DNA from 3 places in the Enterococcus sp. LJL128 genome. Region 2 is predicted to be linked to each of the others. Evidence: predicted binding sites of a transcription regulator. Region 2 holds the regulator's gene; each other region holds the start of a gene.
What was found. The regulator HrcA, encoded in region 2, represses chaperone genes, less so after heat shock. The targets are predictions, from matches to a motif close to TTAGCACTCNNNNNNNNNGAGTGCTAA.
Positions count from the first base shown of each region.

Region 1: groES (co-chaperone GroES) is a predicted target of HrcA. The motif match lies at 4,594-4,620, and genes of this name have one in related genera.
Region 3: AC1Z3K_RS18340 (ATP-dependent Clp protease ATP-binding subunit) is a predicted target of HrcA. The motif match lies at 6,196-6,222, and genes of this name have one in related genera.

Region 1 is NZ_JBXPBP010000001.1:281,416-292,475, forward strand. It holds gene AC1Z3K_RS01470 (DUF1697 domain-containing protein) at 1-128, opposite strand, end outside; gene AC1Z3K_RS01475 (helix-hairpin-helix domain-containing protein) at 342-536, shown strand; gene AC1Z3K_RS01480 (GNAT family N-acetyltransferase) at 640-1,104, opposite strand; gene AC1Z3K_RS01485 (serine O-acetyltransferase) at 1,215-1,736, opposite strand; gene AC1Z3K_RS01490 (hypothetical protein) at 2,070-2,414, shown strand; gene groL (chaperonin GroEL) at 2,532-4,160, opposite strand; gene groES (co-chaperone GroES) at 4,277-4,561, opposite strand; gene AC1Z3K_RS01505 (hypothetical protein) at 4,798-4,974, shown strand; gene AC1Z3K_RS01510 (CPBP family intramembrane glutamic endopeptidase) at 5,037-5,693, shown strand; gene AC1Z3K_RS01515 (redox-sensing transcriptional repressor Rex) at 5,951-6,604, opposite strand; gene AC1Z3K_RS01520 (ABC transporter ATP-binding protein) at 6,802-8,736, shown strand; gene AC1Z3K_RS01525 (choline/carnitine O-acyltransferase) at 8,991-9,227, opposite strand; gene dtd (D-aminoacyl-tRNA deacylase) at 9,399-9,845, opposite strand; gene AC1Z3K_RS01535 (RelA/SpoT family protein) at 9,856-11,060, opposite strand, start outside.
Region 2 is NZ_JBXPBP010000023.1:32,253-43,312, forward strand. It holds gene AC1Z3K_RS17635 (helix-turn-helix transcriptional regulator) at 1-863, shown strand, start outside; gene dnaJ (molecular chaperone DnaJ) at 981-2,147, opposite strand; gene dnaK (molecular chaperone DnaK) at 2,550-4,379, opposite strand; gene grpE (nucleotide exchange factor GrpE) at 4,434-4,958, opposite strand; gene hrcA (heat-inducible transcriptional repressor HrcA) at 5,020-6,063, opposite strand; gene hemW (radical SAM family heme chaperone HemW) at 6,218-7,387, opposite strand; gene AC1Z3K_RS17665 (helix-turn-helix transcriptional regulator) at 7,684-7,869, opposite strand; gene AC1Z3K_RS17670 (winged helix-turn-helix transcriptional regulator) at 7,876-8,232, opposite strand; gene AC1Z3K_RS17675 (aldo/keto reductase) at 8,363-9,202, shown strand; gene AC1Z3K_RS17680 (SDR family NAD(P)-dependent oxidoreductase) at 9,217-10,011, shown strand; gene ribF (riboflavin biosynthesis protein RibF) at 10,293-11,060, opposite strand, start outside.
Region 3 is NZ_JBXPBP010000027.1:3,731-14,790, forward strand. It holds gene AC1Z3K_RS18325 (helix-turn-helix domain-containing protein) at 1-1,299, opposite strand, end outside; gene AC1Z3K_RS18330 (peptide chain release factor 3) at 1,614-3,191, shown strand; gene AC1Z3K_RS18335 (DUF1827 family protein) at 3,247-3,564, opposite strand; gene AC1Z3K_RS18340 (ATP-dependent Clp protease ATP-binding subunit) at 3,828-6,077, opposite strand; gene AC1Z3K_RS18345 (hypothetical protein) at 6,308-6,490, shown strand; gene AC1Z3K_RS18350 (phosphocarrier protein HPr) at 6,658-6,924, shown strand; gene ptsP (phosphoenolpyruvate--protein phosphotransferase) at 6,924-8,651, shown strand; gene AC1Z3K_RS18360 (DUF1002 domain-containing protein) at 8,832-9,800, shown strand; gene AC1Z3K_RS18365 (DUF1398 family protein) at 10,065-10,466, shown strand; gene tig (trigger factor) at 10,616-11,060, shown strand, end outside.

The DNA of each region.
Region 1 (11,060 bases), on a different contig from region 2:
CCGCTGTTGATGTAGGTTACCACATCTAAAAAACCGATTTTTTCAAAGGCTGCTTTCAATAACGGCATGGATATCTTATTCTTACCACCTACATTTATTCCACGTAAAAGCGCAATATATCTCTCCATAAATTTTGCCTCTCTTTCTGCTTAAAATAGTATGCCGTCTATCATTTCATCATTTATAGGATAAAGCTACTTAATGGTTATAATTTTAGGCTAGTGGATAATTGAAGTCAATGACTTACTGTTCAGTACTCCTTTTTTAAGCTGGTAAACTTTACCGTCGTGATTAATCTCTTAAATATGTTATATTAGCTATAGAAAATGGAGGTGTTTCCAGTGACTTATCAGGAATTCTTAGAAAAATTATCAAAACCAGCCCGGCGAGCTTTACTTCACAAAAAAATTGATTCATTCCCAAAGCTGGCAGCTCTAACTAAAAAAGAACTGTTAAGCTTCCATGGCATAGGTCCGGCATCCTTGCCGATTGTTAATCAAGCCCTTCACTCAGTCAATATGTCCCTTAAACAATAAACTTTCTGTAGAATAAAAAAGAAACTATTATCAAGCAAACCAACCAAAGAGATTGGAATGAGTTCATAATAGTTCCTTATTTGTATTGGCGTAAATTATTTGACTATACTTCTTGAGTGCTTGCACTTAATAAAACAGAGGCTGCTAAAGCATTGAAGCCATTCTTCAAATAGAATCCTTCTGCAGGATATCCTCGTTCTGTATCTAGAATAATATCAGGTACATTTTCTTCCGCAAGGGACTGCTTTATTTTAGTCATAAAACAGCTCCCTATGCCTTTTCTTTGAAGCTCATTGGAAATGTAAAATGCATCCATATGATATTCCAATCCTTGATACCAAGGTCTCACAAAGCCTAAAGCTACTCCTGTCAATTTGCCGGTTGCTTCATTTCGTAAAATAAAGCCTTTAAAAGTATTCATCCCCTGTAAGCTTTTAATATAATCCGCAATCTGCTGAAACGTAAGCTGATCGTTCCAAGGTTCAGCTGAAAAAACTTCGATATACAGTTCAATCGCTTCTTTTATGTCCGCCGAATCAATACTCCTATACAGCCATTCTTTTTCCATAGTAACTCTTTCCCCCTTTTCTTGATAGTATATCAGCTGTTACGTGTTGAGGAAACCCGTTGCTGAACTGTCTCTGGAGCTAATGACCGTATCCAAACTTCTGAAGTTTCTTAATTGTTCTTTTCAAAAGCTGAGATTAGCCGATGTTTTTCCTCAATGATTATTTCTGGATCAATCATATCCCGATTGAACAGCAAATCATAATTAGGATCTTTGGGCTTATGCTGATTAACACCAAATGCAACACTGTCTGCAGGAATATTTTTTGTAATAATCGCTCCAGCTCCTATAGCTGAATTTTCACCAATTACTACTGGTCCCAGAATCTTGGCACCGTCTGCTATAATTACATTTTTAGCAATGATTGGGTTTCCCACGTTCTCCCACTTCTTTACAGCTTTACTGTATTTCATATTCGAACCAATTGTAACATTTTGATAAATGACCACATTTTCACAGATTTTTGCTGCGACAATTGTACAGCCTCGTGCATGGTGTGCAAAGGGCACACTCTCATCTATCTCAGTACAGTTAATTTCACAGCCGTACAACCTTTCCAGTAATTCCGCTGCTTCTTTAGCAAGTTTTTTATTTACTGAAAAGCAATTCATATTTATTAGTTGTTCAAACATTTGAACTTCCCCCTTCTTAAATATTGTTCATGAAGAGTTTAAGCTCACATTGTTTCTCCGCCAACAATATAAAATCTTACCTAAAACTATGGAAGATATTTTTCAAAAGAAATTGTTCTTTGCGAGTAGTGATTTTTGGGTCCCGCTCTACTAATCTATACATCATTATTGCTAATTTTATTCGTTGAAAAATTTATTTCTATATCATATATCCGTATGTGAAAGTAAAAAAGTCGTTCTGCAAGCTTCCTACGTCATTCAGCCTTTCTGATTTTTGTTGCTGTTCTGCTTTTATCCTTGTAGAATATAATCAAAAAAAGAGAGATACTTATTATGAATCTAAGTGATTTACCGCTTGCCCTAGATATAGCCTTTGCAGGTGTTACAATTTCTGGAATTTTATTATTGATTGGATATTTTCTAAAATTATCCAATGGAAAATTCTGGTCTTTCCCTTTTTGTTTGCTGTTTAATGATGCTGATGAACGAGCTATAGGAAACAAGATGAGAAGATTCATATTTTCATATGTCCCTGTATTTTTTGATTTTATTTCTATTTTTAATGCTGCGATAAATCTGTGTCGTCCTTCTATCCAAATTGAATTACTTTACTTTTCCTATGAGGAATACTTTGTATTTGGAGAAGACTCGTTGTTAAAATATGGGATTCATTTATGATTATTAAACAACCTATATTTTTTTTAGAAAAGTTTTGCCCTTTTTAGCCCTATAAGCAGTAAAAAACAATAGAAAACAAAAAAAGAACCCTGATTTCTCAAGGTTCTTAGAGGTTACTTACATCATGCCGCCCATACCCATTGATGGATCCATTGGGGGAACAGCTGCGCCAGCTGGTTCTGGTTTATCTGCAACTACTGCTTCTGTTGTCAGCAACAATGCTGCTACAGAGGCTGCATTCTGCAAGGCTGAACGAGTTACTTTTGTTGGGTCAACAATTCCTGCATCAAGCATGTTTACCCACTCACCATTGGCTGCATTAAAACCAATACCTAAATCAACATTTTTTAGTTTATCAACGATGACTGAACCTTCATAACCGGCATTTTCAGCAATTTGGCGAATTGGTTCTTCTAATGCACGAACCACGATTTTCACACCTGTTGCTACATCGCCTTCTGCGTCTACTTCTGTTACTTTACCAATAACATTTACCAACGCTGTACCACCGCCGGAAACCATTCCTTCTTCAACAGCCGCACGAGTTGCGTTTAAGGCATCTTCGATACGAAGCTTCAATTCTTTAAGTTCTGTTTCTGTAGCTGCACCGACTTTAACTACCGCAACACCGCCAGCTAATTTTGCCAGACGTTCCTGTAGTTTTTCACGGTCGAAGTCAGAAGTTGTATCAACAATTTGATTTTTGATTAGTTGAACACGAGCATCAATAGCTTCTTTGCCGCCGGCTCCCTCAACGATTGTTGTATTGTCTTTATCAACAACTACTTTACTTGCATTACCAAGGTTTTCAATAGTTGTATCTTTTAACTCTAAACCAAGATCTTCAGTAATCACTGTTCCACCTGTTAAAACAGCAATATCTTCAAGCATTGCTTTGCGGCGGTCACCGAAGCCTGGCGCTTTCACTGCAACCACATTGAAGGTTCCGCGGATTTTATTTAATACTAGTGTAGGTAACGCTTCACCATCTACATCATCAGCAATAATCAGCAGCGGACGAGATTGTTGTAGAATTTGCTCTAATAAAGGCAGAATATCTTGGATATTTGAAATTTTCTTGTCAGTAATCAAAATATACGGATTTTCTAAAACAGCTTCCATTTTATCATTGTCTGTCACCATGTATTGAGACAAATAGCCGCGGTCAAACTGCATGCCTTCTACAACATCCAGCTCTGTTTCGATTCCTTTCGACTCTTCAATAGTGATAACACCATCATTACCAACTTTTTCCATTGCATCTGCAATTAGCTGACCAACTTTTTCTGAACCAGAAGAAACAGCTGCTACTTGTGCAATTGCTTCTTTTGAGTCTACAACAGCAGAAATATTATGCAGTTCTTCAACCGCTGTTTTTGTAGCTAATTCAATTCCCCGGCGGATGCCTAAAGGATTTGCTCCAGCAGTGACGTTTTTCAGCCCTTCACGAACAATCGCCTGTGTTAAAACAGTAGCAGTTGTTGTACCATCTCCTGCAATATCATTAGTTTTAGAAGCAACCTCAGAAACTAATTTAGCACCCATATTTTCAAAATGATCTTCTAATTCAATCTCTTTTGCGATTGTTACACCATCATTGGTGATTAGCGGTGAACCATAAGATTTTTCTAAAACGACATTACGACCTTTTGGACCTAATGTTACTTTTACTGTATCAGCTAAAATATCCACACCACGAAGCATTGCTGCGCGGGCATCTTCTGCAAATTTAATTTCTTTTGCCATGTTATTTCCCACCTTATTTAATTTATTATTCATTCTGTTTTTATTAGGATTTACCTGAGAACTCTATTACTTAAATAGCTCAGATTTACCTTAATACTATAAAAATTATTAGAGGTTTATTCTACAACTGCGATGATATCTTTTCCTGAAACAATTAAATATTCTGTTCCTTCATATTTAACTTCTGTTCCGGAATACTTTTCAAACATAACTGTATCGCCTTCTTTTACTTCCGCAGGAACTTTTGTACCGTTATCTAATACACGGCCTTCTCCCACCGCGATAACTTTACCAGTCTGTGGCTTTTCTTTTGCAGCTGAAGCTAAAACAATACCTCCTACTGTTTTTTCCTCTTCCTGTGCGACTTCAAGAATGATGCGATCGCCTAATGGTTTTAACACAATAAATCCCTCCATGATAAATTTTTTGATTTTTAGCACTCTTGCAAAGAGAGTGCTAACTCACACTATTTATAATACTCATTTCTGATTTGCTTTGCAAGTCTTTTGTATGAAAAATAAGATTTTTATCTTACTTTGGATTATCTCCCAAATCCATTGACCATTTCATTCCAGTATTTAGCGCACTTCATGCTAAAATAGAATTAGTGGAAAATAAAAAAAGGAGGAAAGCGAATATGAAACAGCGCATTGCTCAGACTATTATTCTTACATTTGTTTATCTTTTCATCGCAAATGCCGGAAATCTTTTTTTTGGTGTAGATAAGCAATTCGACTGGACAACTACCTTGTGGGAAGCCTTGTTTTTTTCAATTTTTATTTTCCTTTTATTAGGATTCCGCCACAAAAAATAGATAGGTTTTCAGTTTTCTATAGGATAGTTTGAACTACTCACTTGAAAAGAAAAGAGGATTTTATGGCTGCTAAAAAAACAAGTATGACAATGATTTTGATTTACCTGGCTGTCTTTGTCTCACCATTGCTCTTTGCATCAGCTTCGCAGGATGTCGTGGTCTTAGCCTCCACACTAGCCTATATTTTAGGTGCAGGTTTAATGATTGGCTTATATCTAAAAGATAAAGAAAAAACAATGGTGGAAAAAAAGGGGCGGCTTCACTCTCCAGTATTCGTTCTGCTTCTCGGAGTTAGCGGCATCTTTCTGGCTCTCTTTCTTCAGGGAATTGTTGTTAGCCTTCAAACGACCATTACAAATACAGCTCCTAATTCAGAAAATACTAAAAATATTATCTCAATTATTTTGAACAACAGCTTATTTGTTTTTGCGACAATTATTGGGGGACCAATTATGGAAGAATTTGTTTTCCGACGTTCATTAATTGATCTCTTCTATTATGAAAAGACTGGTTTTTGGTTGGGAGCAATTCTCAGCTCAGCACTTTTTTCCATTATTCATTTTGACGGAAACTTTTTTGTTTATTTCGTTCTGGGGCTTTTCTTTGCCATTCTCTATAAAGTGACTGGGAAAATCTGGACCTCCATCATTGCCCACTGTGGTATGAATACACTTGTCGTAGTTATACAGCTGATTCTTTATTCCAGCGGACACTCATAGAATAAACTTCACAAATTATAGATGCATATACTTCAAAGAACAATTTTATAGCATTGCTAAACAGCATTAGCTGTTCTTCAAAATAAAAGAGGGGCTTGAATCAGATTTTATAGGATAAATTTTTAATTTAAAAAGAGATAAAGGAACGTCAGATTGCGTTCCTTTATCTCTTTTTTATTAAACGAAAAGACAGATACTAAACAACATCTTGTGTAATTCCCAGGTTTCAGGACGTCCATCTTAATTGCTTTTACCGTCTATTCCTCACCTGTCTCAATCAAATCTCCATCGTGATGCAGGAAATAGATTAATGTTTGCAGTTCATTGGTTAGATCGACATTTTGAATCAATACATCTGATGGCGCTGCCAGACGGGCAATGGTAAAGTTTAAAATTCCTTTAATCCCCGCTTCAGCTAGCTGATTTACAACATCCTGCGCTTTTCTGGCAGGCAGCGTTAAAATTGCCACCTCAATTTGTTGAATCTTGATTTGCTCCAGCATATCCTCGATAGGATAGACAGGAACACCATCTACGATTCGTCCAACGATTTCTTCGTTGATATCAAAAGCACAGCTCACACGAATACTGTTGCTCTGATGAAATTTGTACTTCAATAAAGCACTGCCCAGATTCCCAACACCAATTAAAGCTACATTGGTTAATTCATCATCATTTAGTGTTTTACCGAAAAAGTTCATTAGATTTTCTACATCATAGCCATAGCCCCGTTTTCCCAGCTCACCAAAGTAAGAAAAATCTCTACGAATCGTAGCGCTATCAACTTGAACTGCTTCACTCAACTCAGTTGAGGAAACTTTACTTTTACCAGCATCATATAAAATACGTAAATAACGATAATATAAAGGAAGCCTACGCGCAGTGGCTTTTGGTATCGTTTGCTCTTTCACATTCATACCTCCAACTCATTCTATATCTCCACTACTAATAATAGCAGTTCCAAGAGCTAAAAAGCAACGTTGGTGCTCATAAAAAACTATTTATTGCCTAAATCTTCTGTTTTATATCCTGCAGCTTCTTATGTAACTGAATTTTTTAGTATTTTATGCTAAACTAAGAAAGATTACGATGAAATGAGGATAGAACCATGATCTTACTACAAGCAAATCAGATTGCCCGTTTTTTTGGCGCTGAAACTTTGTTTGAAAATATACAAATGGAAATAGCCGACAACAGCCGGATTGCTCTGGTAGGTCGGAATGGTGCTGGAAAATCTACACTCTTGAAAATCATTGCTGGAGTAGAGGCTCCGGATGCTGGAACTATTTCTAAAACCAAAACAGCTACCATTGGTTATCTTGCTCAGGACACTGGGCTGGACTCTGAAAAAAACATCTGGGATGAAATGCTGCTGGCGTTCTCAGCTATTACTGCTATGGAAAAGAGAATGCGGGAGCTAGAACAGCAGATTAGTCAGACAGATCCTGAGGCAGCTAATTATCCTTCAATCTTAAAGGAATACGATAGACTACAGCAGGACTTTTCAGACAAAAACGGCTACAGCATGGAAAATGAGATTCGTTCTGTGCTGCATGGCTTCGGTTTTGATGACAGCTTTTACGATCGTCCGGTCGCTTCACTATCTGGGGGGCAAAAAACTCGTTTGGCATTGGCCCGAATGTTACTCCAGAAACCAGACTTGCTGATTCTCGACGAACCAACCAATCATTTAGATATTGAGACGTTATCGTGGCTGGAAGGCTACCTGCCAAACTATTCTGGTGCGCTGCTAATCGTTTCTCATGACCGTTATTTTTTAGATAAGGTCGTAACTGAAATCTATGAAATCAGCAGACGAAAGATGCGCTACTACAAAGGAAATTACTCTAAATACCTTGAACTAAAGGCCGAACAACTAGCTAGTGAGTGGAAAGCATTTGAAAAGCAGCAAACTGAAATTCAAAAGCTGGAAGATTTTGTCGCTAGGAACCTAGTACGGGCTTCTACGACCAAACGGGCGCAAAGTCGTAGAAAAACACTGGAAAAAATGGAGCGGCTGGATCGCCCTGCCGGAGATGAAAAATCTGCTAATTTTCTTTTTGATATTGAGAAGGTTTCCGGGAACGTCGTTTTACAAGTTGAAGACGCGGCGATTGGCTATGATGACACAATCCTTTCTGCTCCAATTACTATGGATATCCGCCGACAGGAAGCAATTGCATTAGTTGGACCCAACGGTATTGGAAAATCCACACTCTTAAAATCGATTATCGGCACGTTACCCTTTATTAAAGGACAAGCTTTTCTCGGAACAAATGTTTCAATTGGCTACTATGATCAGGAGCAGGCAACTCTTCATGGCAACAAAACCGTTTTGGCAGAGTTATGGGATGAGCATCCAACGACTCCGGAGAAAGATATCCGCAGTGTTTTAGGCAGCTTTTTGTTCAGCGGGAATGATGTAGAAAAAACTATTCCATTATTAAGCGGCGGAGAAAAAGCCCGTGTTGCTCTGGCTAAGCTGTCAATGAATAAAGAAAATTTTCTGGTTCTTGACGAGCCAACTAACCACCTAGACATTGACAATAAAGAAGTATTGGAAAACGCCTTGATTGATTATGAAGGCACCTTGCTCTTTGTTTCCCATGACCGCTACTTTATTAACCGAATTGCTACCAAAGTCATTGAACTATCGGAAAATGGAAGTAAGCTCTACTTAGGCGATTATGATTATTATTTAGAAAAGAAAAAAGAAGAGGAAGATCTTGCCGCTTTAGCCGCAGGTGAAGCGCAAGAGAAAGAAGTATTCGCCAGCAATAAAAATAACTTTTACCAGAACAAAGAAGCTCAGAAAATCTTAAGAAATCTGAAACGAAAAATTACTCAGATTGAAGAAACTCTCAGTAAATTGGATGAGCATATTGCTGAATTAGAAATAGAAATGAGCCGTCCTGAGGTTGCCGATGACCATGTCGGGCTGATGGAACTTAATAAAAAGCTGGAAAAAGCACATGAAGAACAAGAACAGCAGCTACAAGAATGGGAAGATTTGAGTCTTGAATTAGAAGAAATGGAATCTTAGAACGCCCGATTTGAAGCTTTTTCTAAACTTCAGCTTTCTCCTTCAATTATCAGAAAAATGTTGAGTTTTCAGCCTTAATAAATAGTTATTTGCCTATTTATTGAGGTTGAAAGGGCTATAGGGTTTGTCCTAAGGATAAACCCTACAGCTCTTTTTTTGCGTCTAACTTTTCAGCTTTTCTTGTTTCTTTAGTAATTCTACGTAATGTGCTGATAACTGGATAGCGAAGGAACCAGAGCAAAATTAGACTCGCTTTAGACAGGTCCTCTGCCGCTTAAATAGCTGTCCTGCCAGAAAGAAGCCAACCAGCTGCCGGAGCTGTTCTGCTGATGTTTTAATAAGCGCTCCTGAAGTACTCTGCCAGTTCCTTCAGAAAATTCTTCCAGACTGCGGCTGAGTTCTTTGCTTTCTTCAGCCGTTATAAAGGGACTCGCCCAATTAAACAGCTCCACTAATGTATCTTCTAAATCAGGAACAGGCAGCTTTTCCAAATGAGGCAATCGCTTTTTTATATTTATGCAAGTTTTTTTCCAACACCTTCCTGCAAACAAATGTAAACGCTCACTAACTTATTATACCAATTTTTCTGAGCATTTATAAAAGTTTACAAAAAAAGCCCCTATTATCAAAAATCAATTTTTTTGGTAATAGGAACTTTGTTATTATTTTTCTCTTGTATCGATAATGATTGTTACCGGTCCATCATTTGTCAGTACTACATCCATATCTCCGCCAAATTCTCCGGTTTCAACAGAGATGCCGGTTGCTTCCAGCTGCTGATTAAATGCTTCATACAACGGAATAGCCTGCTCAGGACGTGCGGCTTGAATAAAGCTCGGTCGATTTCCCTTTTTAGTATCTGCATATAGCGTAAATTGTGAAATACTAAGAATACTCCCCTGTACTGCCTGAATATCCAGATTCATCTTACCTTCATTATCCTCAAAAACACGCAGTTTACTAATTTTTCGAACTAAATAGGCAGCATCTTCCAGCGTGTCCTCTTCATGAATACCTAGCAGAATCATGAAGCCATGACCGATTTTCCCAATCACTTTCTGTTCCAGTTTTACATGGGCACTGGAGACTCTTTGAATCACAGCTTTCAACTTACTCCTCCTATCCGTTCGTCCGGCGAACACTGTAAATTTCTGGTACACTTTTGATTTTATCGACAATTGTTTTCAAATGAGAAAGATTTTGGATTTTCACAGTGATATGAATCGTCGCCATCTTATCTTTTGTCGGCTTTGCCTCCACACTGACAAGATTTTTAGTCATTGAACTTATTACTTGTAAAACATCGTTCAATAAACCGCTGCGGTTATAGCCGTAGATTTCCAAATCTGCATCATATTCCTTATGAATATTATCTGCGTTCTCCCATTCCACTTCAATCATCCGTTCAGCCAGCTCTTCCTGATGCTGTACGTTAGGACAATCCGCCCGATGAATAGAGACTCCTCGTCCCTTAGTAATATACCCTACGATTTTATCTCCCGGAACCGGATTGCAGCAGCGGCTCAAACGAATCAGTAAATTATCAATTCCCTGAATCACAATCCCGCCTTCATGCCGAACCTTCATTTTATCTGATTCTTTCTTCACCGGCTGAGTCATCAGCTCTTCCGCTTCCTGCTTTTGTTTCTCCAGTTCAATCTGCTTCCGTTCCTTCTCAGTCAAACGGTTGGAAACGACCTGGGCACTGATTTCACCATATCCAACCGCCGCATATAAATCATCCTCAGTTTGATAGTTGAACCGCTCTAAGGCTTCAGCAATTTTTGCCTTACTCATAAACTCTTTAGGCTGGAAGCCGTGTTCGTTTAGGTATTTTGTAATTGCATCATGTCCTTTAATGACATTGACTTCTCTATCCTGTACCTTGAAAAAGCGTTTAATCTTATTTCTTGCCTTACTTGTTTTAACCATCTTCAGCCAGTCACGACTCGGACCAAAAGAATTTGGCGAGGTAAGGACTTCAATTATGTCTCCATTTTTCAGCGTGTAGTCCAGCTGTACCATTTTGCCATTAACCTTGGCACCGGTTGTTTTATTGCCAATTTCCGTATGCACGCTGTAAGCGAAGTCCAGTGGACCAGAGCCCTTCGGCAATTCGGTTACATCCCCAGTCGGAGTAAAAACATAAACCTTGTCACTAAAGATGTCTCCTTTAACACTTTCCATAAAATCAGATGCATCATAGCTTTCATCTTGAAGTTCAAGAATTTCTCTAAACCAGCTCAGCTGTTTACCAGATGGATCTTCCTCCACCTTATCTGTCTTGCCTTCTTTATACGCCCAGTGAGCAGCTACCCCGAACT
Region 2 (11,060 bases):
CAGAACGCTTTGAGGTCTCTGTTCGAACTATCTATCGAGATGTTGACTCTTTGGGACAAGCGGGAATCCCCATAACAACAATTCCCGGCAGCAAAGGCGGAATTCGAATAATGGAAAACTACAAAATCGATCAGCGCTTCTTTACTTCTTCTGAGCTGGTTTCTCTCATGATTAGCCTAGCCAGCTTGAATAACCACATCAATATGAAGCAAACACAATACACTCTTGAAAAGTTAAAATCATTGATTCCGCAAAAAATGGAAGAGGAAATTGCACTGAAAACCGATCAGCTGATTATTGATTTAACTCCTTGGATCCGAGGAGAACTTTCCCGTAATACCATCGAAGCTATCCAACTATGTCTAGACAAAAATCAAATTTTGTCTATTGCTTATGAGAATAGATCTGGTCAGTACTCTACAAGAAAATTAGAGCCCTATCGGTTGATTCTGAAAGAAGCCAGCTGGTACACACAAGCATATTGTTTGGAAAAACAGGATTTCCGTATCTTTAAACTATCCAGAATGAAAAATGTTATTGTAACAGAGGATACCTTTGTCCCGAGAGCTGCTCCTCCTGCTGCACTGGGCAAAAATACCATTAAAGAAGCAGACTTTACTACAATTTTTCTTGAAGTTGACTACTCTGTAAAGGACCAGCTTCTAGAGCGATTTCCTGATTTAATATTCAACAAAAAAAAGAATAGTGATTACTTTGATGTTACCTTTCCTTATTTTATACCCGATGATTTTGGCTATCATCTCCTTTTAGGCTTTGGCAATCGATGTATATGTCACGGTCCCGCATTTGTTCGTGAAGAACTTGCTCAGCGTGTCCGACAAATGCTGACACAGTATGAATAAGACTGTTCTAATTATAAAAAAAGAGCTGTACTAGTTGTCAAATTGACAATCCAGTACAGCTCTTAATTTTTAACCAGTACTCTATTGATAGAAGCTGTCTCTCTTCGATTTATTCAACTATTTCTTTTTCTTACCGCCAAAAGCATCTTTCATTTTATCGAAAAAACCTTCTTCTTGCTGCTCACTAATTTCTTGTCCGCCTGCCTTAGCGAAAGAACGAAGTGCATTCCGTTGTTCCTCACTAAGATTTTTTGGTGTAATTAGTTTCACCTTCACATGCTGATCGCCATTTGCTCCGCCTCGTAAACGAGGTGCTCCTTTTCCACGTAAGCGGAAGTTGGTTCCAGTTTGTGTACCGGCAGGAATTTTTAGTTTCACATCTCCATGAACAGTAGGTACCTGTACCTCATCACCTAGTGCAGCCTGCACAAAGCTTAGCGGCATTTCATAGTAAATTTCAGCACCATCCCTGTCGAAAATATTACTTTCCTCCACATGAAAGACAACGTACAAATCGCCATACGGTCCGCCATTCATTCCAGCTTCTCCCTGATTAGCCAGGCGCATTTGTTGACCATCTTCCACGCCAGCAGGAACTTTAACCTTCACGTGATGTGCTTTCTTCTCATGTCCAGAGCCATGACAGGTTGGACATGGGTCCTTAATTTCTTTTCCGGTTCCACGACAGACATCACATGTTTGACGGCTCATAACTCGTCCTAATGGAGTTTGACGTTCTACATTGATTGAACCAGAGCCATGACATTTATGACAGGTTTCCGGTTGCGTTCCCGGCTTAGCCCCATTCCCATGACAAGTGCCGCAAACATCTTCACGTTTATATTTGATTTCTTTTTCTATACCGAAAATCGCTTCTTCAAATTTTAACTGAATGGTATATTGAAGATCCGATCCTTGTCTTGGTGCAGTCGGATCAACAGTACGTCCACCACCGCCGCCAAAGAATGAATCGAAGATATCTTCAAATCCGCCAAAGCTGCTGCCGCTGAAGCCACCGCCGCCAAAACCACCAAAGCCGCCGGCACCGCCATAATTCGGGTCAGTACCTGCATGACCATATTGATCATACGCCGCTTTCTTTTGAGGGTCGCTTAAAACCTCATATGCTTCAGAAATTTCTTTAAACTTATCTTCGGCATCTGCTTCCTTATTAATATCTGGGTGATACTGCTTAGATAGTTTACGGTACGCTTTTTTTATTTCATCATCTGAAGCCCCTTTAGACAGCCCCAGTACCTCATAATAATCTCGTTTTGTAGCCATTGGTTTCCCTCCAACTTGTATTTCCCTTGAGTATAGATACACCTTAGCCATCATCACTCAAAACTTGAATAGTTGACAATCAGAAGCAGTGTGATCAGAAACAAAGGTTTTGCTTATAGAGAATTCGGCGTCACATCAGACACATACATGCAAAAAATATCTGGTTTATTCCCGCCTGTTTTCTCCGCACTGACTGCCTTTTTTAGTCTTTTACAACAAAAGCACCGTTGTAATCATACCATAATTCAAGTAAAACCTAAATACATTTATGTAAAATCAACATTGGCAGTGTCCTTTTTGATTATCAGAAAATTATTTTTCTCTCTACAATAAACGGCGGGACAGAAGCAGTTTCCGGCTTCTGTCCCGACCTCTTTCCTGACTTCTTTTTAGGCAGTCTGCTTATTGTTCGTCTTTGTCGACTTCTTCAAAGTCTGCATCAACAACATCATCTGCGCCGCCTTGAGCTGCTTCCGGATTTTCCTGTGCTTGTTGCTGAGCTGCCTGCTCATACAATTTAACTGTTAGATTTTGAACGATTTCGTTTAATGAATCACGTTTAGCTTTCATTTGTTCGATATCATTTGCTTCTACAGCTGCTTTCAGTTCATCACGAGCATCTTCTGCTTTTTTCACTTCATCCGCATCAACTTTACCTTCAAGTTCTTTCAATGTTTTGTCTACAGTGAACAGCAAAGCGTCTACGTCATTACGAAGATCTACTTCTTCTTTACGTTGTTTATCTGCTTCCGCATTTGATTCAGCATCCTTCACCATGCGTTCGATTTCATCGTCTGATAAACCTGAAGAAGATTTAATTGTAATTGTTTGTTCTTTTTGTGTTCCTAAATCTTTCGCACGTACGTTCACGATACCATTCTTATCGATATCAAAGCTTACTTCGATTTGCGGTACACCGCGAGGAGCAGCTGGAATATCTGTCAATTGGAATCTTCCTAATGTTTTATTGTCTGCCGCCATTGGACGTTCACCTTGCAGTACATGAATATCTACTGCCGGCTGGTTATCTGCTGCGGTAGAAAATACTTGAGATTTACTTGTTGGAATCGTTGTGTTGCGGTCAATCAGCTTCGTAAATACGCCGCCCATTGTTTCAATACCTAGTGATAAAGGAGTCACGTCTAATAGTACAACGTCCTTCACATCACCAGTGATAACGCCCCCTTGAATAGCCGCACCCATTGCCACTACTTCATCCGGGTTCACAGATTTATTTGGTTCTTTATTCGTTTCTTTACGAACTGCTTCAACAACCGCTGGAATACGAGTTGAACCACCAACTAAAATCACTTCATCAATATCAGAAGCGTTCAATGCTGCATCCTTTAATGCCTGACGTACAGGAATTTTTGTCCGTTCTACTAAATCAGCAGTTAGCTCATCAAATTTTGCACGAGTCAAGTTCATTTCTAAGTGAAGCGGACCTGCATCTCCAGCTGTAATAAACGGTAAGCTGATTTGTGTACTTGTAACACCTGATAAATCTTTTTTCGCTTTTTCAGCAGCATCTTTCAAACGCTGCAATGCCATTTTATCCTGACCTAAGTCGATACCGTTTTCTTTCTTGAATTCCGCAACCATATGATCAATGATTTTGTTATCGAAATCATCCCCACCTAAGTTGTTGTCTCCAGAAGTAGATAATACATCAAAGACACCATCGCCTAACTCAAGGATGGAAACGTCAAATGTACCGCCGCCCAAGTCAAATACTAGAATTTTTTCATCTTTATCTGTTTTGTCCAAACCATAAGCCAATGCTGCTGCTGTTGGTTCATTGACAATCCGTTCAACTTCCAACCCGGCAATTTTACCAGCATCTTTAGTTGCCTGACGTTGTGCATCGTTGAAATATGCTGGAACAGTAATAACTGCTTTATCTACTTTTTCACCTAGGTAGTCTTCTGCAAAACCTTTTAGATATTGCAGAATCATTGCAGAAATTTCCTGAGGCGTATAAGATTTACCTTCAGCTTCCACTTTAAAGCCAGCTTCACCCATGTGGCGTTTAATTGAAGCGATTGTATGAGGATTTGTCACTGCCTGACGCTTAGCAACTTCCCCTACTTGAATTTCTCCATTTTTAAAAGATACAACAGAAGGTGTTGTACGGTTTCCTTCTGGATTCGCAATAATCTTTGCTTCTCCGCCTTCTAATACAGCAACTGCTGAGTTTGTTGTTCCTAAGTCAATACCAATTATTTTACTCATGTTTATTTCTCCTATCTTCTATTTTAATTTTAAAATTGAATGTGCTTATTTTATTTATTGAGAAACGACTACCATGCTGGCGCGCAGAACACGATCCTGTAGCTTATAGCCCTTTTGCAGAACCTCTACAATTGTGTCTGAAGCAACACCATCATCAGCCGGAACTGTCTGAACTGCTTGATGAAGATTCGGATCGAAAGACTCTCCCTGTGCCGGTATTTCTTCGATTCCTTCTTCTTTCAAGGCAAAGATCATGCTTTCATAAACCATCTCGATGCCCTTTTTCAGGCTTGCGCCTTGTTCATCGTCGACTTCAATCGCCATTGCCCGTTCTAAATTATCTAGAGCCGGCAATAATTTTTTCCCTAAATCCTGTGATCTGTAACGAACCAGCAGCTCTCGTTCATTTTTAAAACGATTGCTCATATTAGCAATTTCTGCACGGGCCCGCAGGAACTTATCTTCCATTTCATTAAGCTCGTTCTTTAGTGTTTCTGTTTCTGTCAGTTCAGGTTCTGTGTTTTCCGAAGCTGTTTCTTCTACTTGATCCTGAAGCTCTTCTTTTTCTTCTTTGTTCAATCCAGCAACTTCCCTTCCCGTTTCGTAGATTCAATTTATCTTTAAGAATATCACCAAAGCGCTATCCATCAAGAAATCGATAGTAAGAGCCTAACTGTGAAGCCAGCTCATTTCTAAATACATCAACTAGACTAAATATTTTAGAATACGGCATACTTGCCGGTCCCAGTAATGCGATAGTTCCTTTGCCATGTCCGATAACTTCATAGGTTGCCGTAATCATGCTCATGCTTTTCAGTAAATCGTTGCCGATTTCCGAACCGATTTTAAAGCTAATTGGTCTTGCAGCTGTTTCAGTCATTTCCAGCAGATTGGTCAGCGCTTCTGTGTTATTCATAAAAGAATAAACTGATTTTAACTGACTGTGATCCATACTAACGCCAAAATCCAGCAGATTCAAACGACCGCTCACATAAACCTTCTCTTCAAAAATGTGCCCCAGCATCGTGTCGAAAAGATTCATCATCCCTTCAGGCGTTTGGAAATACCTGTGCAGAATCATTGGAATCTCTGTGCGTAAACGATGGTAAACGGTCAGCAAAGGCTGCCCAACAAGCTTTTCGTTGATAATATTAGTCATTTTTTCTAAATCTTCTTTGGAAACAGTGTTTGGGATAGCAAATACCTGACTCTCGACATTTCCTTTGTCAGTAACAATGATAGCAATAACCTGCCGATCATTCAAAGGAACCATCCGAAATCCTGTTAATTTTCTTTCCTTAACCTCCGGCCCCAAAGAAAACGCTGTATAGCTGGTTAGCTCAGATAAGATTTTCGCAGATTGTTCAATGATATCATTAATCTCCCGAAACTCTGAGCCAAAGGACTGGCGAATACTATTTAATTCTCCCGGTTCTACCTCAGCTGGTTTCAGCAGGTAATCAACATAATAGCGATAGCCGTTCATAGACGGAACCCTTCCAGAAGAAGAATGGGTTTTAAGCAGCAATCCCTGCTCCTCTAAAGCTTTCATATCATTTCGAATTGTGGCAGAACTGGACTTGATTCCATCCTCCATCAATTTTTTCGAACCTACAGGTGTCCCCGTAGTTGTGTACTGCTGGATGATAAGTCTCAAGATTTCTTTTTGTCTTTCAGTAATCATAATACCACCCTCCATTAGCACTCCTCTCTAATGAGTGCTAATACAATTATTAATATAGCAAGTTCTATCATGATTGTCAAGAAAAAAACAGCAATTTTTAGCACTCTTTATAACCGAGTGCTAAAAATTGCTATAGTTTTCTTTTTTCTTGTTATTAAGCATCCAAAAGGAAGGATTCAAAGACTTCATTTCCAATATATAGTCCTTTTTCACTGAGGCGAAGTGCCTCTGCTGTTTCAACTAATAATCCCTTATTGATTAGTGAAGGAATAACTTCCCCGTAAACTGTCGTTATGTCAATGCCAAACTTTTCTACAAAACGCTTTTTGTTTACACCGCTTAGCTTTCTTAGTCCCAGAAACATTTCTTCTTCAATTTGATTGTTCTTAGTTAAATGTTCAGTTTCTAATACTGGCAGACGATTTTCACGCAAGGGTTTTAAATAATGCTGAATGGGTCCGTAATTACGGTAACGATTGTCTCCCAGATAACCACTGGCTCCAGCACCAAATCCATAATAATGTTCATTATTCCAATACACAAGATTGTGTTGGCTCTCTTTTCCCTTCAACGCAAAATTGCTGACCTCGTACTGTTGTCTGTTCGTCTGCGCCATTTTTTTGATTGTCTCTTCAAACATCCCTGCTTCCGCATCCTCATCAGGAAGAGTCAGCCTTCCTTGTCTCACCCAATTCATAAACATCGTTTTATTTTCCAATATCAGTGAATACAATGAATAATGAGGGAGGTCTAAATCAATTGCCCGCTGAAGTGTATCCTGGAAGCTGGCAAGCGTCTGCCCTGGCAACGCATAAATTAAATCAATACTAACATTCTCAAATGCCTCTTTGTCTAAAAAGTCCATTGTCTGGTAGACATCAGCTGCGGTATGTTTTCTACCAATTTTTTTCAGCAGTTGATCGTCGAAGGTCTGAACCCCCATTGATAGACGGTTTACACCATAATTCTTCATTACTTTCAGCTTCTCTCGACTTAAATCTCCCGGATTTGCTTCTACTGTAAACTCGTTGCAGTCATCAAAAGGAAGCAGCTCCCTCACACCAAACAGCAAGCGGTCCAGCTGTTCTGCACTTAGCGATGTTGGTGTTCCGCCGCCTACATAGATTGTTTCCATCTTTTTTCGAGGGGATTCCGCCAATGTCAGACGAATCTCTTTTAGCAGCGCTTCAATATATTCATCTACCGGCTGACCTTCCAGAAAAACTTTATTGAAGTCGCAATAGTAGCAGATATGCTCACAGAATGGTATGTGAATGTAAGCTGAAATTTTGCTGTTGTTTCTTAAATCATTGTTTATCGTCATTCTATTCATTTTCCTTCCAAAAACCAAAATCACACAATATTAACACCATGGAAACCATTAGAAAAAAATTCACTTGTATCATCGTTCAAATTTTAATCATTTCTAGCGCCCTTCGGTTGCTTTTCAAGCTTAAGCCGCCAGTTAAACACTGGATGTTTCCGTCTATTTTAGCATATTATCCGCATAGGTTATAGAGAGTCTGTTTGGAATCTTTCAGTTCTATTTTTTATCATGGTAGGTTAGTGCCATCTGGATACAGATAATCAGAGTATCTATTGGCAACACTTCTTGAGGATTCAGTACAATGGCTCTGTTTTTTGAAAAGCTGAGTGAATCGGAAAACCTGCATATTCAATCGTTTCAATGTCTCTGAAAATTGTTCGCTTAGAAACGCCGAAACGTGCAGCCAGCTCAGAAGCGGAAATAACATCATTTTCTAAAAGTAAAATAATGATTGATAAAACACGCTCAATTTTCTTCATTTTCTATCAACTTTCTGCTAAAAGCAGTACCTCTTCCCCCTGATTCTGCAAGGTGGTCACATGCATCGTGCCCCACTGACACAATCCATCCAAAACAATTTCCAGTGTTTCTCCATATGGACTCAATGAGTATTCTACTTTTGGCGGTACCTGATTGTATGATTTTCGTTTGACAATATTATCCAATTCTAATTCACGCAGCTGCTGAGTCATCATTTTCTGACTAATTCCCGGAATTTTACGCTGCAAGTCGCTTGGACGCAATGCACCATGACGCAAATTACATAAAATAATCGGTTTCCATTTCCCGCCAATAACCTCCATCGCAGCTTCAACACCAATATTATAAATTTTTTGTTTCATTTTTTCGCTCCAATCCTTCTAGTTTCACAATTGATACTTTTTTGTTAGTATAGCACGAAAAAGTCGGTACTATCCTTTTGGATAATTCCGTTATATAGTAATTTCAGAAAAAGCTTGAGGAGGAAAATCAATGATTCATTCATTAGAAGAAAAAATAATAGTAAACAATGGAAGCCAAATTCCCGGGTTAGGCTTAGGGGTTTTTCAAATACCTGATGAAGAAACAGAAGCAGTGGTTTCTGAAGGAATTCTTCAAGGCTACCGCCTGATTGACACTGCTCAAATTTACGGAAACGAAGCTGGTACAGGCGCTGGAATAAAAAAAGGAATGGCGGCAGCAAATATAGCAAGGGAAGAACTATTTGTGACTTCCAAGCTTTGGAATAATCACTTATCCTATGACGAAACAATAACTGCTTTTGAAAATAGTTTGTCACTTCTAGGGCTGGACTACCTTGATTTATACCTGATTCACTGGCCTGGAACAGATGCATTTGAGACATCCTGGAAAGCATTGGAGGACCTATACAAAGCTGGAAAAGTTAAGGCTATCGGCGTCAGCAATTTTCAGATTCAGCATTTAGAAAAGCTGCTAAGTTTCGCAACCGTTCTACCTGTCATCAATCAAATTGAGCTGCATCCAAAATTGAACCAACAGAAATTACGGGATTTTTGTAAACAGCATAATATCCATATTCAGGCTTGGTCACCATTGATGCAGGGCAGAATATTAAATGACCCCCTCCTACAAAAGATTGGGGCAGCTCACCAGCGTTCCAGCGCACAAATAGTTTTGCGTTGGGCTGTTCAACAGGATATTCTGCTGGTAGTAAAATCTGTGCAGTCTGCTCGGATGAAAAGTAATGCACAACTGTTTGATTTTGAATTATCTGATGAAGAGATGGTGGCAATAACTAATTTGAACGAAAATCTACGCGTCGGACCAGATCCTGATACGTTTGACTTCTAAAGGAGGTTTTTATTATGGAGATGAATGTAGCTAAAAAAACTGCTCTTGTTACTGGTTCCACCAAAGGAATTGGAAAAGCCATCGCTATTGAGCTGGCACGCGAAGGAGCAGATGTGATTATTAACGGACGAGATAAAGTTCAGGTGATGCATGTTGTTGAGGAGATTAAGCAGCTGTTTCCAGAAACTGACCCACAGGGGGCCCCAGCTGATTTAGAAAAATTAGAAGAACGTGAGAAGCTTTTCAATACCTTTCCTAAAGTAGATATTTTAGTTAACAACATGGGTATTTTTCAGCCAATGGATTATTGGGCTATCACCGATGATATTTGGGAACATTTTTTCAAGGTTAATGTCTTAGCCGGTAATGCTCTAGCCAACCATTATTTACCAGCTATGCTGAAACAGGATTTCGGACGAATTATTTTTATCGCCAGCGAAGAGGCCTTGATGCCGTCAGGAGAAATGGCCCAGTACAGTATGACGAAGACAATGAATCTATCCTTAGCAAAAAGCTTATCGAAGCTGACCGTAGGTACTCATGTAACGGTAAATACGATTATGCCTGGCTCTACTTTGACTGAAGGTGTTCAGAAAATGCTTGAGGACATGTACCAGGATAGCAGTCTTCCTTCAGATGAATGGGAACATGATTTTATGAAAAACCATCGTCCTCTTTCACAGATTCAGCGGCTGATTCGTCCTGAAGAAATCGGTCGGTTGGCCGTTTTTGTTGCCAGCCCGTATGCCTCATCTTTTTCCGGCTCTGCTTTACGTGCAGATGGCGGCTTAATCCCTACGATTTATTAGCTATTTATGAAAAGATAAGAAAGCAGTTTCCAGCCTGTGATTTGTAAAAAACGTTCAAATTAAATGCAATTAGAGGCTACGCTGCTAAAATTGAGAAACTAATTATCACGAATATACAAAAGACAGGTTGAACATGAGATCTAAAACGTCTTATGCTCAACCTGTCCTTAATTAAGAGTGGCGCATCAATTAGAAGCACTAATTCTACTCACCAATAGGATTCTTCTCTTGCCAACTGCAGTTATGCAAGAGTCGCTTTAACTATAGCTTGCTGCTTTATTTCACTTTTTCCTTTTTGCAAAATAATCCGCAGTATCCTGCTCATCCTGCTTCAGTTGGCTAATTAAGGCGTCTGCCCCATTGAATTTGACCTGATCACGCAGATAGTGGTCCCAGCGGACAGTAACCTGCTCACCATAGATGTCTTTATGAAAATCTAAAATATAGACTTCTACTGTTAACTCCCTACCTTCACCAAATGTATCATTATGCCCAATGGATCCCATTCCGGCATACCACTGATTACCAATTTTAATCCGAGTAGCATAAACGCCGATTCGAGGTAGTCTAACAATACTTTTCACTTGAATATTCGCAGTAGGAAAACCAAGTTGTCTTCCCCGTGCATCTCCATGAACAACTGTTCCTTCAGTTTCATACACATACCCTAATAGCTCAGTAACCTCTTCCATATTACCATCATCCATCATTTCCCGAATACGTGTGGAACTAATTTTCAGCCCCTCCAGCTCTTCCTTCTGAACAGTAACAACATCGAACCGCCCCTTGGCATATTCAGGAAAATGAGCAACATCAGCGATATCCTTAGGTCCGTAAGTATAGTCAAACCCGGATACTGCAACTTTTCCATGCAGCGCTACAATATATTGATCAACAAATTCCTGTGGAGGCAGCTTTGCAAATGCAGAGGTGAAGTCAATAATATAAAGAATGTCTACGCCTAGCGCTTCCATGTGTTCTTCTTTTTGTTTTAAACTGGTCAGGTACTTCATAGATGCCGGCTCAATTTTTTGAAATACAATTGAAGG
Region 3 (11,060 bases), on a different contig from region 2:
CAATGCATCTAGTTCAACAAATACCAGTTCATCAAGAAAATTAATCAGCTGCTGTGTTAGTAAATAATTGGACTCAGCAATCAAACCAATTTTTATAACTTTATTTTTCGTCATTGTTTCCCATGACGGGAATAAGAGCAGTGCTAGAGTGATTGATAAGGGTTTGACCTGCTCATTAAGCCAGCTAAAATGTTTTCTTTTGGCTATTTTTCTGAAAAAAGCTTTAAATGATTTATGCAGATCAAGAAAATATTTATTCTGCAGCAGACTGGAGCTCTTATTTAGTGTGAGAATTCCCGGCATTGATTTTTTTAAGACAGCAATTGGGAAGATGATATTTGCCACATTACCATAAAGAATTTTATGTTTTTTTTGAGTGAATCCGTAAACATCGGATAAATAGTCCCAGAACTCATTCAGCAATGTAGCAGCCTGATTATTTTCCCGCTTAAGATAATTTTCCAGAAACCTAAAACGTATATCCTCCTCATCATAATAATTTGGTGTGATTACAAGTAATAGTGCTGAAAACTGTGATTCTGCTTCAAGGACTTTTGCATCTGTAACAATCGGTTCTAGAAAGTCCTTTCCTAGTTCGACATCTGTGGGAACGTAAGAAGAGATTTTTGTTTTTTCCGTTAGGAAATAGCCATTAGTAATCCGCAAATAAATGATGTCCAGCATTAATTTAATTTGGATAGTGCCGGAATAGCTGTGGTGTTTTGGAAAGCATGAGCTTATATTATTTCGAATTTTTTCATAATCCAAGCGGATATCGGTATTCGGCAGATTCATACTTTGAGAGGTAAACCAAATTAGCGCATACAAAACAATGCGAATCAGCCGCTCTTCTCCAGTCAGCTTTAACTGAGAAATGTTTAGTTTAATATTGAACTGCTTAAAGTAGTCATTAAGCGGTTTCGCCTTTCTGATGACTGAGGCTTTACTCAAAAAATTTTTCCTGCAGAAATCATCCAAATTGTCTTTAGGATAGTAGACAACGGATAGAATGAGTAAATATGGAATACTTTGTGTTATTAAATACTGGTAATACTGATCGTAAGAAACTGAACGATCATAGTGAATCCCCTGATCAGTGATAAACTCGGCAGAGGTCTGTGTAAGATCATCAAGATCTTGTTGAATTAGTTCTAGAAGATACGAGACCCGGCTATAAGAATAATCCAGATTGCTTTCAAGGAAATTAATACTGTAATAATCATCCGGCAGCTTTGCCAGAAGATTAAACAAGGTCAGCTTCCTTTTCGTTATATCTTCCAGAATTAGCTCTTCAAACATGAAAAGTCCCTCCTTGTATTGTGTTATTCCAAAAATAATTCTGACAATTCGATTGGCTTTGTGTTGTCAAATAACTACTCCCCATACAAGTAACATGTCTAAAACAACTATGTGATATAACGATTATATATTATTTTGAAAGAAATTGCTTCACAAAATAAGTTTTTTATAATTTTGAAATTATGCCCTGTTCCATGATATACTACACTAGTTGAAATTTATTTATAGGAGAAACGCGATGTAAATCATAATTATTACTGCTGAAAAACAGAAAACATAGACAATTTTTGAAGAAGAATGGAGTTAAAATGTATATGAACAATCCAAATTTAAAAGAGCAGGTGGATAGCCGCCGTACGTTTGCGATTATTTCCCATCCGGATGCCGGAAAAACGACAATTACAGAGCAGCTGCTGCTCTTTGGCGGAGCGATTCGTCAAGCAGGAACAGTTAAAGGAAAGAAAACTGGGAATTTTGCGAAATCAGACTGGATGGAAATTGAAAAGCAGCGGGGAATTTCTGTAACAAGCTCTGTTATGCAGTTTGATTATGATGGAAAAAGAGTAAATATTTTGGATACACCTGGCCATGAGGACTTCTCTGAAGATACTTACCGAACATTGATGGCAGTGGATAGTGCAGTGATGGTTATTGATAGTGCGAAAGGGATTGAGGCACAGACCAAGAAGCTGTTTCAGGTTGTAAAAAAAAGAGGAATTCCGATTTTTACATTTATTAATAAGCTGGATAGAGATGGACGTGAACCTCTTGATTTGCTGGAAGAGCTTGAAGAAGTTTTGGAGATTGAATCTTACCCGATGAACTGGCCGATTGGCATGGGTAAAGGTCTAGAAGGACTGTATGATATCTATAATGAACGGGTAGAGCTGTACCGTTCAGAAGCACATGGGCAAGACAAATTTATCCCGCTAAAAGACGGTGAAATTCCTGATAATCACCCATTGAATGAAAATAATCTATATCATCAGGCATTAGAAGATGTGGAACTGCTTTTGGAAGCAGGGGATGCATTTGATGAAGGAAAAATCGCTCAGGGAAATCAAACGCCGGTTTTCTTTGGATCAGCCTTAACAAATTTTGGTGTTCAGACTTTCCTGGAAACATTTTTGCAGTTTGCGCCTGCACCCTATGCACATCGAACAGAGGATGGGGAAGAAGTCAGTCCTTATGAAGAAGAATTCTCTGGTTTTGTTTTTAAAATTCAGGCGAATATGAATCCGGCCCATCGGGATCGGATTGCTTTTGTACGTATTTGCTCAGGTACGTTTGAACGGGGAATGGATGTTACTCTTGAAAGAACCAGTAAAAAAATTAAGCTTAGCAATGTGACTCAGTTTATGGCAGATGCCAGAGAAAACGTTGAAGAAGCGGTTGCTGGAGACATCATTGGGGTCTATGACACTGGGAATTACCAGATTGGAGATAGTCTTTACGAAGGTAAGCTAAAGGTTAAGTACGAAGAACTGCCGTCATTTACGCCAGAGCTGTTTATGAAGGTTACAGCAAAAAATGTCATGAAGCAAAAATCATTTCATAAAGGCATGTATCAGCTTGTTCAAGAAGGAGCTATTCAGTTATACAAGACATATCTGACAGAAGAATATATCATCGGGGCAGTCGGACAACTGCAGTTTGAGGTTTTCCAGCATCGAATGATGAATGAATACAATTCTGAGGTGATAATGACACCAATGGGATCGAAAATCGCCCGGTGGATTAAACCAGAAGATTTGGATGAACGCATGAGCTCAAGTCGGAATATTCTGGCCAAGGACCGTTTTGATCAGCCGCTGTTCTTATTTGAAAACCAGTTTGCTATGCGTTGGTTTGCGGACAAATATCCAGAGGTCGAGTTAAGTAGTCTATTATAAGCAAAAACATCCGGCAGCTGTTGAGCTGCTGGATGCTTTTTTGTTTTAGTTCATTTCAGGAGCTTCTGATTAAAGCACCGGCTAAAGGAATTGAAATTTCTGTGATGCCCTTCAGTTCAATAACTTCTATCTTATCATTTTGAACCAATTCTTTCGGCAAGCGTTTCAAAAAGAATTTCAAGATTTCGTTGGCCTCGGCTTTTCTAATTGCCCGCTTTTGGTTCAGGATTAGAATCTCTACATGGCTTTCTGCTTCAGAGTAGACTACTGTAGTATTCCCTGCGGAATATACTTTGACAAATTGAGCGTCTGTATTTTCCAGCTGCTTATTTACCAAGTTTCTGTGACTGTTGGTAACATTAACTAATTTCATACATCTCACCTCTATTTCTTTCCTATTTTTCTTCGAAATATGTAAACTATAACGCACGTTAATTATAAATGGCTTTTTTTCAAATAAAAAGAATTATGCTTAAATTTTACCATAAAACTTGGGTCAAGTATAAAAAATTGGTTTATTTTTTTGTTTTTTTATCCATTTCCTTTAATTTGTAAAAAAACCCCAATCAGTCTTGTTTATGGACAGGTTGGGGCTTAGTATATTCTTTTCTAATAAACGGAGCTGTTATTCTTTATTTACTCAGTTTTTGTATCGACAGCATCATCTGCTTTAAGTTCTTCAGCAGCAGACTTTTGTGTTGTCACAATAATCTTGTCTTCATCTGTTAATTCAGCTGCTAGAGCTGTATCTTCGGGATGGTCCAAATAGTACTCTGCGATACCATCTTCTATTTGTTCCTGAATGGTCCGTCTTAATGGTCTAGCACCCATTGCAGGATCATAGCCAAGGTCAACGAGTTTTTCCTTCACCTCGATTGGCACCTCAATATGAAGCTTTTGCGGAGCCAATAGCTGGTTCACTTCGTTCAGCATTAATGTGACAATTTTCAACAGGTCTTCTTTGCTCAATGCACTGAATTCTACAATGCCGTCAAATCTGTTTAAAAATTCTGGTGTAAAGAAATTATTCAGCTGACCAAGGATAGAGCGGGTTACGCCTTCACGGGCAGCACCAAAACCGACATTAGCTTCAATTTTTCCGCTTCCGGCATTACTAGTCATAATGATGATAGTATCCTTGAAACTGACTGTTCGTCCCTGAGCATCTGTCAAACGTCCATCATCCAAAATCTGTAAGAACATATGCAGAACATCCGGATGGGCTTTTTCAATTTCATCCAATAGAATCAGACTGTAAGGATTCCGACGGACTTTTTCAGTCAGCTGACCGGCTTCATCATAGCCGACATAACCTGGAGGAGAACCAATCAGTTTTGATACACTGTGTTTCTCCATGTATTCACTCATGTCAAAGCGGACCATCGTATCTTCTGAACCGAATAATTCAAAGGCTAACTGTTTAGCCAGCTCAGTTTTACCCACACCAGTTGGTCCAACAAAAAGGAAGGAGCCAATTGGACGGTTCTTTTTGCCTAAGCCTACCCGATTTCTACGAATCGCTTTCGCTACTTTATCAACAGCCGCATCTTGCCCGATTACATTTGCTTTCAAATCATCAGACAGATTTTTCAGCTGTGTTTGCTCTTTTTCTTTCAGCTCGCCGACTGGAATTCCTGTCCGCTGCTCAACAATCGCTTCAATAACTTTTTCTGTGATAACCGGCATTTCATCATCGCTGACTTGTTTTTCCTTCATAACCTGCAGCTTGTTAATCTGATCACGGTAGTAAGCAGCTTTTTCAAAATCTTCTTCGGCAGAGGCTTGTTGTTTTTGCTGTTCTGCTTCCGCTAATTTCCGCTCAATGGTTTTTGGATCAGCAATCTGAATTGTTAGGTTCATTTTTGAACCAGACTCATCAAGCAAGTCAATTGCTTTATCAGGTAGAAAACGATCTTGAATGTAACGGTTGGAAAGATAAGCAGCAGCCTTAATCGCTTCATCAGTGTATTTCACATGATGATAATCTTCATAGCGCTTTTGAAGTCCTTGCAAAATTGCAATAGTTTCCTCTACTGAAGGCTCGTCTACACGAACTGGCTGCATTCTACGTTCTAATGCGGCATCTTTTTCAATAATCCGATATTCGGTTAATGTAGTAGCTCCGACCATCTGCAGCTCACCTCTAGCAAGTGCCGGCTTCAGGATATTTCCTGCATCCATATTTCCATCACCAGCTGCTCCGGCACCAACTAATTCATGAACTTCATCAATAAACAGGATAACATTTTCCGCTTGTTTGATTTCCTCAATCAATTTTTGCATTCTTTCTTCAAACTGACCTCTGATACCTGTTCCTTGAACAAGAGAAGCAACATCTAAGCGAATCACTTCTTTTTCAAGCAGCTTTTGAGGAACATCGCCATCGATTATTTTTTGGGCTAGTCCTTCTACAACTGCAGTTTTACCAACACCAGGCTCACCAATCAAAACAGGGTTATTTTTGGTTCTTCTGTTTAGGATTTCAATTACACGTTTGATTTCGTCATCACGTCCGACTACGGGGTCGATGTCGCCTTTTCTGGCAGCTTCAGTTATATTGATGCCATACTCGCCTAGTAAGCCGGAAGCTTGTCCTCCTCCTCGCGGCGGTTGTCCGTTAAAGCCGTTGCCATCGCCAAATTGTGTTGGCGGCGTCTGCTGACCTAAGCGGTCTCCCTGCTGCATTTGCTGAGAAAGAGAGCGGTATAAATCATCTAAGCTTCCAAAGCCAAACGGGTCCTGAGACATCGTAGGGGAAGTATTATTTGCTTGTGCTTTTAATTTTTGATAGCAGCTTTGGCAATAGTCCAGCTGTTTCCTTTGACCATTGACATTTGCATATAAGTGAATCGTAGCTTCATTTTGCTTACAGTTTTGACAAATCATCTACTAAAACACGTCCTTTCACTTTTAAAAGAAATCAGTCGAATAAAAGGTCAAAAAAACAACTGACCTTTATTGACCTTTGAGATTATTATAGCATGTTTTATTGAAGAATCAAGTATTTCAACTCGTTATGTATAAGTAATAAACCTTGCTAGAATCTCAAGTTTAGACAAATCAGCGGCTTTCATTTAAAATAATAGAGATTTCAAAAAGGGAGGTGGAAATTTCCTATGTTCGAAAACCCGTTTGAGGAACGAATTCAGCAGCTGAAAGAGGGGGAAATCAGCGAAATAGTCGTTGAGAGAAACGATTTCAATCTATTCAGAGAGGCCTGGAAAGTTCTTCCTGATCGGACTAAAATTATCGGGGAAGCTGGGCTGAACGGAGAAATTATTTACCGATTCGTTAAATAGTTTGAAAAGGTTTACGTGATTCCTTAAAAAATCGTTGAAAACAGTTGTAACAATATCAAAAAAATGGTAATCTTAAAAATTGAAAGGGTTGTTCCAAAGGCGCTTTTGTGTTGTTAAGAAAACCCTAACATAAAAAAATATTTTACTTACGAAGGAGACCGATTCATATGGAAAAGAAAGACTTTCACGTTGTAGCAGAAACAGGGATTCACGCACGTCCAGCTACATTACTAGTACAAACTGCAAGCAAATTTAACTCTGATATTAACTTAGAGTACAAAGGTAAATCAGTTAACCTTAAGTCAATCATGGGAGTTATGTCTCTTGGTGTAGGCCAAGGCTCTGACGTAACTATCACTGTAGACGGTGTTGACGAAGCGGACGCAATTGCTGCAATCGTTGAAACAATGAAAAAAGAAGGATTGTCTGAATAATGTCTGAGATGCTTAAGGGAATTGCCGCAAGTGATGGTGTTGCAATTGCTAAAGCCTATCTTCTTGTACAACCAGACCTTTCTTTCAGCAAAACTTCTGTAGAAGATACTGCAGTTGAAGAAGCTCGTTTAGATGATGCATTAGCAAAATCTACAGTAGAACTTCAGGCTATCAGAGAAAAGGCAGCACAAAGTCTTGGTGAAGAAGAAGCACAGGTTTTTGATGCACACTTAATGGTTTTGGCTGATCCGGAAATGATCGGACAGATCAAACAAAATATTCAAGATAACAAAGTAAATGCTGAAGCCGGTTTGAAAGAAGTTACTGATATGTATATCGGTATGTTCGAAGCAATGGACGATAATGCGTACATGCAGGAACGTGCTGCTGATATCCGCGACGTAGCAAAACGTGTTTTAGCACATTTACTAGGGGTAACTTTACCAAACCCTTCAATGATCAACGAAGAAGTAATCGTCGTTGCTCATGACTTAACTCCAAGTGATACAGCTCAGTTGGATAGAACGTATGTAAAAGCCTTTGTTACCGACATTGGCGGACGTACATCGCATTCAGCGATTATGGCTCGTTCACTGGAAATCCCTGCAATCGTGGGAACAATGGAAATCACTGCTAAAGTTAAAGCCGGCGACATTTTAGCTGTTAACGGTATTGATGGAGATGTGATTTTAGATCCTACAGATGCAGAAAAGGCTGACTTTGAAGCTAAAGGGAAAGCATACGCTGACCTGAAAGCCGAGTGGGAAAAGCTGAAAAATGCAAAAACAGAAACTGCTGACGGCAAACATTTTGAGTTAGCTGCCAACATTGGTACACCAAAAGATTTAGAAGGTGTTCATAATAATGGCGGTGAAGCGATTGGTTTATACCGTACAGAATTCTTGTATATGGATTCACCTGATTTCCCAACAGAGGAGGATCAGTACGAAGCATATAAAGCTGTTCTTGAAGGCATGGATGGCAAGCCGGTTGTTGTTCGTACGATGGATATCGGCGGAGACAAAGAGCTTCCTTACCTGCAGCTGCCTCATGAAATGAATCCATTCTTAGGTTACCGTGCATTGCGTATCAGCTTATCTGAACAAGGAGACGATATGTTCCGTACACAAATGCGTGCGTTGCTTCGTGCTTCAGTTCATGGTAATCTGCGAATCATGTTCCCAATGGTTGCTACTCTGAAAGAATTCAGAGCAGCGAAAAAAATCTTTGATGAAGAAAAACAAAAATTAGTAAGTGAAGGAAGCACAGTTTCTGATACGATTCAAGTTGGTATCATGATTGAGATTCCTGCAGCAGCAGTGATTGCTGACAAATTTGCTAAAGAAGTTGACTTCTTCAGTGTTGGAACAAATGATTTGATTCAGTATACAATGGCTGCTGACCGTATGAATGAACGAGTTTCTTACTTGTACCAACCATATAACCCATCAATTCTACGTTTGATTAAAAACGTTATTGATGCAGCACACGCTGAAGGAAAATGGGCTGGTATGTGTGGAGAGATGGCAGGAGATCAAACAGCTGTACCTCTATTAGTAGGTATGGGACTGGATGAATTCTCTATGAGCGCAACATCAATCCTGAAAACTCGCAGTTTGATGAAACGTTTGGATACTACTAAGATGGCTGAACTAGCGGATCGTGCTCTTAACGAGTGTGATACTATGGAAGAAGTCGTTGAATTGGTTGAAGAATACACAAAATAAGTCATATTTAAATCATTACCTAGACAGATTCACTCTGACTAGGTAATGATTTTTTGTATTCAATTAGAGCGATTTTTAAGATTCAACACAATAAAATTTTATTAAAATGATTTATTCTTAACAAATAACTAATCTTCTTGCTGTATAGTGAAAACCAGTAAAATTTTTAGGAGGACTACTATGAAACGTAAACAAAAAATCAGTGCAATCGCTTTGGCGATGCTTTTATTATCTGTCGGTTTATATAACGGAAAAACGGCTTTAGCAACAGAAGAAAGTACTGGAGCAGCAACAGAGAGCTCAAGTACGACTGAGACCTCCAGCAGCTCTGAAGAAGCGCTGCAGATTAATGCTGTTGCATTGGGAAATGCTCTGACAAAGGAACAGCAGGACTACACACTGGAGAAGCTTGGTATAAAAGGAGAAACCCCAATCTATACAACTAATGGTCAGGATTTGATGAGCTTTATTCCCGATGGGGGATTCAATGCGGAATGGGCTGTTTATAGTTCTGTGCGTATGGAGACGGAGCAGAAGGGCTCGGGGATTACTGTGGATATTGCCACACCTGAGAATATCACTAGAATTACTGCTGCACAGTATCAAAATGCCGCTTTAACAGCAGGAATTTCTGATGCGAAACTGACAGTTGCTTCGGCCGTGCCAATCGACGGTTCCGGCGCGTTAGCCGGCGTCTATAAGATTGTTGAAGAATCAGGCGGAATAATCAACAGAGACCGTGTAGAGGTCGCTCAGGACGAAATGGACGTACTCTCTAAAATCACTGAAGAAAATAAAGAAAAGGACGGCTATACAGATGAAGCGTTAAATGCTGCACAGGAACAAGCCAAAACGGAATTGGCAGCTAAAACAGCCGATGGTCAGACGTTAACTCAAAAAGATATCCAGGAAGCTGTAGAAAAGGCTTTGAAGAGTCAAGGAATAGAAGATGTGATGACCTCAGATCAGGTAACTGAGTTGACTACCTTAATGAGCGACATGAAAGACAAGAATATTTTTGAGGATTTCGTAGGAGAACTGGACTTAACCAAAGCTAAGGAACAGCTCCAAGAGAAATCAAAAGGTGTGTGGGAGCATATTAAGAGCTTCTTTACTGGGATTTGGAACGCTATTACTGGCGGGGAATAGCAAGCCTAATTAAGCTCAATGAAGTGAAGAACAAAGTAGATATATGGCTGCAGAGGTTGTTACAAAAGTGTTCAGCTCCGAGAAAGCTGCTTTTGGAATACCGTTTATTCGGTTTTAGGGATGTCAAAAGTCTGGGATTTTGTTTATGTCCCGGACTCTTTTTTTCGGATAAAACGGCAGCTGGATAATTGGTTTTAATACGGAATAATTGCTGACAAAATCAAAATATGCTTCAATAGGATGAAAAGCATCGGAGGAGTAGCAATGACATTGAATTATCAAGATATTGAAAATGCTGTGAATCAAGAGGAAAATGCAGGAGGTTTTGCTTTGTTGATTCAGCGCTTTAAGAATCTAGGGGTCAAGCGATATGATTACTTTGTAGAAGAAGGAGTCTACCGCTACTATGATGAAAATTCAACTATCTATTTGCGAATGAACGGTGTTGCTAAAACTGTTGCAGAACAGCCTTCAGCTTCAGGCATAAAGGCAGCTGTGACAAAGGCTCAGGCAGGTATGATTGATTTTGAGGGCTTCTGTCAGATCGCCGGAAAAGCGGGGATTAGTTATTGGATAACTGATTTAGAGCAGATGGTAGTTTCTTATCGGGATGTTAAAAAAAATGAGATACTAGCTGAGCCGATTCCGCTGATTACTGAACAATAATTGAAGAATTGTCTTGAATCATAAAAAAACAGAAATTCTTCTGATGGATATCATCTAAAATATTTACATTTATCCAGTGATAGTGTACTATTTAAAGGTATGCATAAAGCAAATATGATGTATAAATAATGTTATTCGGAGGGAATTTAATGTCTGCGAAATGGGAAAAAAAGGGCACGAATGATGGTGTGTTAACTTTTTCAATCGATAGCCAAACAATCGAAAAAGGCTTAGTACAAGCTTTTAACAAAGTGAAGAAAAACCTGAATGTTCCAGGTTTCCGTAAAGGGAAAGTATCTCGTCAAGTATTTAACCGTATGTATGGTGAAGAAGCATTGTACGAAGATGCATTGAATGCTGTTTTACCAGAGTCATATGAAGCAGCGGTAAAAGAAGCAGCTATCGAACCAGTTTCTCAACCTAAAATTGACGTTGAAAGCATGAATAAAGGTGAAGACTGGGTTATCACTGCAGAAGTAACTGTAAAACCAGAAGTAAAACTTGGTGAATACAAAAATCTGACAGTTGAAAAACAAGACCGTGAAGTAACAGAGGAAGATGTTGATGCACGTTTGAAGCGTGAACAGGAATCTC